One region of the Pseudomonas sp. PGPR N4 genome, then DNA from elsewhere that is predicted to be linked to it. Evidence: riboswitches for the same ligand, from Rfam matches in the RefSeq annotation. Region 1 holds a riboswitch; the other holds the start of a gene.

Region 1 (4,208 bases):
TATGTCTTTGCCCAGGCCTGCATCGACCTGGCCGCGAGGCCCGCGGGGCAGGGCGTTGCCATACAGGTATTCGGCGCGGCGCTGCATCGCCGGGCCCGCCAGCACGTTCTCGCTGATGGCCTGCGCATAGAAACCGCGCGGTGCCAGCACCTGAACCCTGCCGGCCTTGACCTCGGCGGGGTCGACGACGCCGCGCACGCCACCATAGCTGCTCACCTGCGGGTTGCTGTAGATCACCGCCAGCACAGGCTTGCGCGGGCGATGTTTGAAGTACAGCTCCATGGCAGCGCGGGCGGTTTCTACTGAATGCAGCGGGTCGATCACGATCAGGCCGCTGTCGCCTTCGACCAGGGTCATGTTGGCGAGGTCCAGACCACGTACCTGATAGATGCCCTCGGTGACCTGGAACAGGCCAGCGATGGCGTTCAGTTGGGCTTGGCGCCACAGGCTTGGGTTGACGGTGGCAGGCGCTTCACCGTTGATGAAGGCGTAGCGCTGCAGGTCCCACACCGGTTGGCTGTCGGCATTGTCGATGCGGCCATCGAAGCGCTCGATCAAGCCGCGCTGAGCGGCGTCGAAATCGGCGCGGTCGTTGAAGGGGAGGCGCTGCAACCATTGTTGATTGCTTTGGCGGGTGAAGCTGGTGGCGTCTTTTTGCGGTGCATCGGCGGCAGAGGCGAGCGGGCACAGCAGCAATAGCGGCAGTAACAGGCGATGCGGCATAGGGATTCCTTGGCTTGAACGACGCGCAAGGGGGAACAGTAGCCTATGGCAAGGAGGTTTGGGCAGGTGGTAACGCTGTGGCTGTGAGTTTTAGGGCTGCTGAGCAGCCCTAAAACGATGCGCCGTGTTGTTCAGCGCTGGAAACCCAACCCCGACGACAAGTCAGTCTATCAAGTTGACTTAACTCGCCGCCGTTTCCGGTGACGTTTAGCGCTGGCGCCAATGATTTGTGCGGCGTTAATCGCAGATCCAGGATGCTTGCGAGCGTACTCGCAGCGCTGACTTAGCCGCTTTCGTGCAACAGCAGTGCTTGATGCAGCCTTTCGAGCAGAGCCTCACGCACGCTGTCCGGGGCACTCACCTTGATCGAGCCGGCATGCGCCAGCAGCCAGCTCAAAAGGGCCTGGTCATAGGCAACCGTGGCCACCAACCTGGCGTCGCCTTCGGCAAGCGGCTCCAGCAACATGTCGTCCGACAGCGGCTGCGCCGCCAACTGCCGTGCCAGCCCCGGCGTCACCCAGGCCCGCAAGGTGATCGGTTGCGCCATGCAACGATCGCTGGGCTGCGGCGGCTGCAGCAGCTCGGTGCTGAGCTCGGCCTGCCAGTACCAGCCATATGGGGTGCCCTTGCTGTTGCAGCGCACCGGAAACAGCTCGGTCAGCTCGTTCAGATCACGCTCGACCGTGCGCTTGCTGGTGCCATGGCCGACCTGGTGCAGGGCCTGCTGCAACTGATTGGAACTCATGCCCGGGTGGCGGTCAGGCAGCAGTTTGAGCAACTGCCACTGGCGGGCGATGGTCTGGCGCGTGGGGTTGCTGGGCAAAGCGGGTTCCTTGGCGCGCGATCACTGCACGGCTCTAGTGGTGGCAATTGGCTATGTTCGCCTAGCATACCTTTTGCTGGGCGTGCAGCCAACGTGCCGTGACAAGTGGCCTGCGTCTGCGGTATACCTGAGCGCTACCAAGGGGAGCCCGGAGACGGGCTGAGAAACCGCTGGCAAGATGCAGCGCGGTGACCCTTAGCACCTGATCCGGATCATGCCGGCGAAGGGATGGGACAGCCGACCTGCCTTTGCGCCGGCCTCACTGCGAGGCCGCACCATGCACCACCCGCCTGGCCTCGCTGCCACCTCTCAGAGGACAGCAGCATGAGCGAACGTTTTACCCATTATTTGCGCGAGCAGAGCGAACCGACCTGGTCGGCTGCCGTTGGCCACCGCTTCGTGCGACAGCTATGTGATGGTTCCCTGGCGGATCCGGTCATGGTCCGCTACCTGGTTCAGGACCATCGCTTTCTCGACAGCTTTCTGACCTTGCTCGGTGCGGCTATTGCCACAGCCGATACCTTTGAAGCGCGCCTGCGTCTGGGCCGTTTTGCCGGGATGATCTCGAGTGACGAAAACACCTATTTCCTGCGTGCATTCCAGGCCCTCGATGTAAGCCCGGCGCAGCGCGACGAGCCTGCCGACAGTGCGCCCACCGCAGGCTTCAAGGCGATCATGGCCGAGGCGGCGGCAAGCCGCTCCTATGCGGCAGCGCTGGCGGTGCTGAATGTGGCCGAGGGGTTGTACCTGGACTGGGCGCAGAAGGCGCCGCAGCCACTGCCCGAGCATTTCGTCCACGCTGAGTGGATCACCTTGCATGACAACCCGTTCTTCGAGGATTTTGTCGCGTTCCTGCAAGCTGAACTTGACCGCGTCGGGCCAAAGGAGGCCGAGCTCAGCCGCGACTTCTACCTGCGCACAGTCGCACTGGAACTGGCCTTCTTCGATGCCGTATACGATGGCGAGGTCTGACATGGATATTTTTGATCGGCTCAAGGCCGCCGCTGCGCCGCAATGGGCGAGCTACGTCGAGCATGACTTCCTGCAGCAGATGCAGACGGGCACCCTCAGTCAGGCGGCGTTTCGCGAGTATCTGGTGCAGGACTACCTGTTCCTGATCCAGTTCGCCCGCGCCTGGGCGCTGGCCGCCTACAAGAGTCGCCTGCCAAGTGACATCCGCGCCGCGCAGGCCGGGCTTGCGGCGATTCTTGACGAGACTGAACTGCACCTGCGCCTGTGCGCCCGCTGGGGCTTGTCGCAAGCCGACATTCAAGCTGCCCCCGAGCATCAGGCGACCGTGGCCTATACCCGCTATGTGCTTGACTGCGGCGCCGCCGGCGACCTGCTTGAACTGCACGTTGCGCTGGCACCGTGCGTGATCGGCTACGCCGAAATCGGCCAGCGCCTGGCCGGCTCAATCGGTGATCTGAACCAGCATCCGTACCGCGAATGGATCGGCGAGTATGCCGGTGAGGCCTATCAAGACGTGGCGGCGTCTGCCCGCAAGCACCTGGACGAGCTGGCCGCGCGGAGCATGACCGAGTCACGTTTCACCGAGCTGGCGGCGATCTTTGCCCAGGCCTCACGGCTTGAGGCGGACTTCTGGCAGATGGGATTGCAGGCTGCCGAATAATCGGCTGGTCAGCGTGCTTGAGGTGCCTGCAGGCATAGCTGTGGTACCTCGACGCTGCCTTTGGCGTCGCGGTCGTCGACAGCGGCTGTCACACTTTGTCCCATTTGCGCCAATGCATCTGATTAGGATTCTCTTTTACAGCAGAATCCACAGGTCACTTGCATGCGCGCACCACGTCGTATTTTCAGCCGTTCCTCCACGTTGGCCGTATTTCTGGCGGGTGCCGCGCACGCGCAGACAAACCCTCCAGAACCCGTCCCATTGACCCTTGAAGATGTGGTTGTGACTGCCTCGGGCTTCGAGCAGCGGGTTGAGGACGCGCCCGCGTCGATCACCGTGATCGACGGCGAAGACCTGCGTCGCAAGTCGTACCGCGACCTCGGTGACGCAGTGCGTGATGTCGAGGGTGTCACCGTCAACGGCGGCGCCAACGAAAGCGACATCTCGATGCGCGGCATGCCGGGCGACTACACCTTGATTCTGGTCGATGGCAAACGCCAGAGCGCCCGTGAATCACGGGTCAACGGCAACGCCGGTTACGAGCAGAGCTTTGTCCCGCCGGCAGCCGCCATCGAGCGGATTGAGGTGGTGCGCGGGCCGATGTCGTCGCTGTATGGCTCGGACGCTATCGGGGGGGTGATCAACGTCATTACCCGCAAGGTCTCGCCCGAGTGGGGCGGCTCGATCGGTTATGACTATTCGGCGCGTAAGCACAGCGCAGAGGGCGACGCCGGGCAAACCACTTTCTACTTGAGCGGTCCGCTCAAGGAAGACCTGCTTGGCCTGCAAGTGTGGGGCCGCTACCTGGACCGCCAGGCCGATGCTGACCTGGAACAGACCAACGGCCACAGCAAGGCCGATCACCGCGACCTGACCACGCGCCTGGCCTTCACGCCCACGATCGACCACGACATCCTTCTCGAAGCCGGCGTTACGCGCCTGAAAAACGGTGATGGCGTCAGTGCCAACTGGGCCACCCGCGAGCAAGAGAACAACCGTGATCACTGGTCGCTGTCGCACCAGGGTCGC
Region 2 (4,208 bases), on a different contig from region 1:
GTCGACCGCCTCGATACGCTGATTGGCAGCGTACTCGCGCACTTCCTGGGTGATCTTCATGGAGCAGAACTTCGGCCCGCACATCGAACAGAAGTGAGCGACCTTGGCCGACTCCTTGGGCAGGGTCTCGTCGTGGTAGGCACGGGCGGTGTCCGGGTCCAGGCCAAGGTTGAACTGGTCCTGCCAGCGGAACTCGAAGCGCGCCTTGGACAGCGCGTTGTCGCGGATCTGCGCGCCGGGGTGGCCCTTGGCAAGGTCGGCGGCGTGGGCGGCGATCTTGTAGGTGATGATGCCGGTCTTGACGTCATCCTTGTTCGGCAGGCCGAGGTGTTCCTTGGGCGTGACATAGCAGAGCATGGCGCAGCCAAACCAGCCGATCATCGCCGCACCGATCCCCGAGGTGATGTGGTCGTAGCCCGGCGCGATGTCGGTGGTCAGCGGGCCGAGGGTGTAGAACGGCGCCTCGTCGCAGCATTCCAGCTGCTTGTCCATGTTCTCCTTGATCAACTGCATCGGCACATGGCCGGGACCTTCGATCATGCACTGCACGTCGTGCTTCCAGGCGATCTTGGTCAGTTCGCCCAGGGTCTCCAGCTCACCGAACTGGGCGGCGTCGTTGGCATCGGCAATCGAGCCCGGACGCAGGCCGTCGCCGAGCGAGAAGCTGACGTCATAGGCCTTCATGATTTCGCAGATTTCATCGAAATGAGTGTAGAGGAAGTTCTCCTGGTGATGCGCCAGGCACCACTTGGCCATGATCGAACCACCACGGCTGACAATGCCGGTGACGCGCTTGGCGGTCAGTGGCACGTAGCGCAGGAGCACGCCGGCATGGATGGTGAAGTAGTCCACGCCCTGCTCGGCCTGCTCGATCAAGGTGTCGCGGAACAGCTCCCAGGTCAGGTCTTCGGCAACGCCGCCGACCTTTTCCAACGCTTGGTAAATCGGCACGGTGCCGATCGGCACCGGCGAGTTGCGGATGATCCACTCGCGGGTTTCATGGATGTGCTTGCCGGTGGAGAGGTCCATGACCGTGTCCGAACCCCAGCGGATGCCCCAGGTCAGCTTGGCCACTTCTTCTTCGATGGACGACCCCAGCGCGCTGTTGCCGATGTTGCCGTTGATCTTCACTAGGAAGTTACGGCCGATGATCATCGGTTCGAGTTCGGTGTGGTTGATGTTGGCCGGGATGATCGCGCGACCACGGGCGATTTCGTCGCGAACGAACTCTGCGGTGATTTCCTTGGGCACGCTGGCGCCGAAGCTGTGGCCGGCGTGCTGCTGCTCAAGCAGGCCGGCAGCGCGGGCCTCTTGCAGCTTCATGTTTTCGCGGATGGCGACGTATTCCATCTCGGCAGTAATGATGCCCTGCCGCGCGTAGTGCATCTGCGTAACGTTGGCGCCGGCCTTGGCCCGGCGCGGATTGCGCACGTGGGCAAAGCGCAGCTTGGTCAGTTCGGCATCGCTCAGGCGCTGCTGGCCGAAGTTCGAGCTCAGGCCCTCCAGGCGTTCGGTGTCGCCCCGCGCGTCGATCCAGGCCGAGCGGACATCGCCCAGGCCCTTGCGCACATCGATGCTGACAGCAGGGTCGGTATACGGGCCCGAGGTGTCGTACACCAGCACCGGCGCATTGGCTTCGCCGCCAAAGTCGGTAGGGGTGTCATCCAGGCTGATTTCGCGCATGGGGACACGGATATCCGGGCGCGAACCCTGGACATACACTTTGCGCGAACGGGTGAAGGGTTGCACAGACTGCTGATCGACTTGCGCCGATTCGCTGAGGTTGATCGCTTTTTCTTGTTTGCTCATCACAGGCTCCAGACAGCTTCCTAGCGGCGGAATGTCGGGGAGAACCTGAATGACGCGGACACACCCTTGATGGGTGCAGTGCCGGATACCTGGAATGCCAATGCGCGGCTGCGCTGCTCGACAAATCCCGGACCTGACACAAGAGACTCGCCGGGAAAGCGAGAAATCTTGTTCCCTACGCAGGCGCTAACCTGATCAGGTTCAACGGGATCCGGAAACTTCCGATCTCAGCCTTTGCATCAAGGCACCCCGACAAGAACATGCGCAGTCTAGACTGGAGTTGCGCGCAAAGCCAAGGGTGCTTGCAGCGCGGCGATCAAAGGCGCCAATCAGCGATTGTTGCCGGCCGTGCGCAGCCTTACACTGGCGCACCGATACTCAACGGTTCAGTAATTAAAACTCGTACAAGGATTGCCCTATGCTGCGCAAACTTTCACTGGCGGTTGCCGTGTCTTGTGCGTCCAACGGAGTGGTCTGGGCGGCTGACCTGCCCGCGCCGGTGAAGACCGACCTGATCAGCGTCTATCAGGAAGCGGCCAGCAACAACGCCGACCTTGCCGCTGCCCGCGCCGACTATGGCGCACGCCGCGAAATCGTGCCGCAGGCCCGCGCCGGGCTGCTGCCGAACCTGTCGGCGGGTGCCGAAATGATGAACACCCGCACCAAGCTCGACGAGCCGGCGATCACCTCCAATCGCAGCGGCAATTCGTGGAGCGCGACCCTGTCGCAGCCGATCTTCCGCGCCGATCGCTGGTTCCAGTTGCAAGCCGCCGAAGCGGTCAACGAGCAGGCGGCGCTGGAGCTGTCGGCCAACGAGCAGAACCTGATTCTGCAGACCGCCGAGAACTATTTCTCGGTACTGCGCGCACAAGACAATCTGGCCTCGACCAAAGCCGAGGAAGCCGCCCTCAAGCGCCAGCTGGATCAGTCCAACGAGCGCTTTGACGTCGGCCTGTCGGACAAGACCGACGTGCTCCAGTCGCAGGCCAGCTACGACACGGCGCGGGCCAACCGGATCATCGCCGAACGCCAGGTAGCAGATGCCTTCGAGGCATTGGTAACGCTGACCAACCGCGACTATGGCTCGTTGCAGGGCGTGGTCCACAGCCTGCCGATCCAGGTGCCGATGCCCAACGATGCCAAGGCCTGGGTCGAGACCGCCGCACGGCAGAACCTCAACCTGCAGGCGACCAACTACGCTGTCGATGCCGCCGAAGAAACCTTGCGCCAGCGCAAGGCCGGCCATGCCCCGACGGTCGACGCGGTGGCGCGTTACCAGAAGGGTGACAACGATGCGCTGGGCTTTTCCAACCCGGCACCGCAGCCCGGCGTGCGCTACGGCGGCGACGTCGAACAGACCAGCATCGGCCTGCAGTTGAACATCCCGCTGTACAGCGGCGGCCTGACAAGCTCGCAAGTTCGCGAGGCCTATCAGCGCTTGAGCCAGAGCGAGCAGCAGCGCGAAAGCCTGCGCCGCCAGGTGGTGGAAAACACCCGCAACCTGCACCGCGCGGTGAATACCGACGTTGAACAGGTGCAGGCGCGCAAGCAGTCGATCATCTCCAACCAGAGTGCGCTGGAGGCGACCGAAATCGGTTATCAGGTCGGCACCCGCAACATCGTCGATGTGCTCGATGCGCAGCGCCAGCTGTACACCTCGGTGCGTGACTACAACAACAGCCGCTACGACTACATTCTGGATAACCTGCGCCTGAAGCAGGCGGCCGGCACCTTGAGCCCGCAGGACCTGTCCGACCTGGGCCGTTATCTGAAAGCCGATTACAACCCGGACAAGGACTTCCTGCCGCCGGATCTGGCAGCAGCGGCGGCGAAGAACTTCGAACGCCGGCCCTGATCTGCGACTGCGGCGCCGGGCTCGCTCGGCGCCGCGATCTATCGCTAGCCCAGCAGCCGAGCCAGGCCATCCAGCAAGCGCTGCAACGCGCCCTGGTTGGCCTGCATCACCGCCCTGCCCGCTTCGCCCATGCGCTTGGCGTCCTGCGGCAACTCGACCAGCCGCTGCACGGCGGCGGCCAATGCCTGGCTGTCGTCAACTGAGTGCAACGCGCCGGCATCTTTCAGCATTGCGCTGATATCGAGAAAGTTGAACACGTGTGGGCCGCTGATCACCGGCAAGGCCAGCGCGGCCGGCTCCAGCGGGTTGTGCCCGCCTGTTGGCACCAGGCTGCCGCCAACGAAGGCGATGTCTGCCAGCGCATAGAGGAACAGCAGTTCGCCCATGGTATCGCCGAGCAGCACCTGGGTTGCGTCGGTGACCAACTCGGCGCTGGAACGGCGCACGGTAGCGAACTGTTCGGCACACAACGCATGCACCGCGTTGAACCGCTCAGGGTGACGCGGCACCAGAATCAGCAGCGCATCGGCATGCACCTGCAGCA

Evidence for each region. Region 1 has a riboswitch for thiamine pyrophosphate ahead of AC58X1_RS05380 (TenA family protein). Riboswitches for the same ligand answer to the same signal wherever they lie in the genome.
Region 2: linked by a shared signal. The riboswitch ahead of thiC (phosphomethylpyrimidine synthase ThiC) and the one ahead of AC58X1_RS05380 (TenA family protein) in region 1 are both predicted to bind thiamine pyrophosphate.

The regions. Positions count from the first base shown of each region.
Region 1 is NZ_JCAUKV010000001.1:1,201,950-1,206,157, reverse strand. It holds gene AC58X1_RS05390 (alkyl/aryl-sulfatase) at 1-723, opposite strand, end outside; gene AC58X1_RS05385 (WYL domain-containing transcriptional regulator) at 1,007-1,546, opposite strand; TPP riboswitch at 1,677-1,792, shown strand; gene AC58X1_RS05380 (TenA family protein) at 1,871-2,518, shown strand; gene tenA (thiaminase II) at 2,520-3,179, shown strand; gene AC58X1_RS05370 (TonB-dependent receptor domain-containing protein) at 3,342-4,208, shown strand, end outside.
Region 2 is NZ_JCAUKV010000002.1:192,056-196,263, forward strand. It holds gene thiC (phosphomethylpyrimidine synthase ThiC) at 1-1,809, opposite strand, end outside; TPP riboswitch at 1,965-2,071, opposite strand; gene AC58X1_RS10550 (TolC family outer membrane protein) at 2,228-3,664, shown strand; gene waaA (lipid IV(A) 3-deoxy-D-manno-octulosonic acid transferase) at 3,709-4,208, opposite strand, start outside.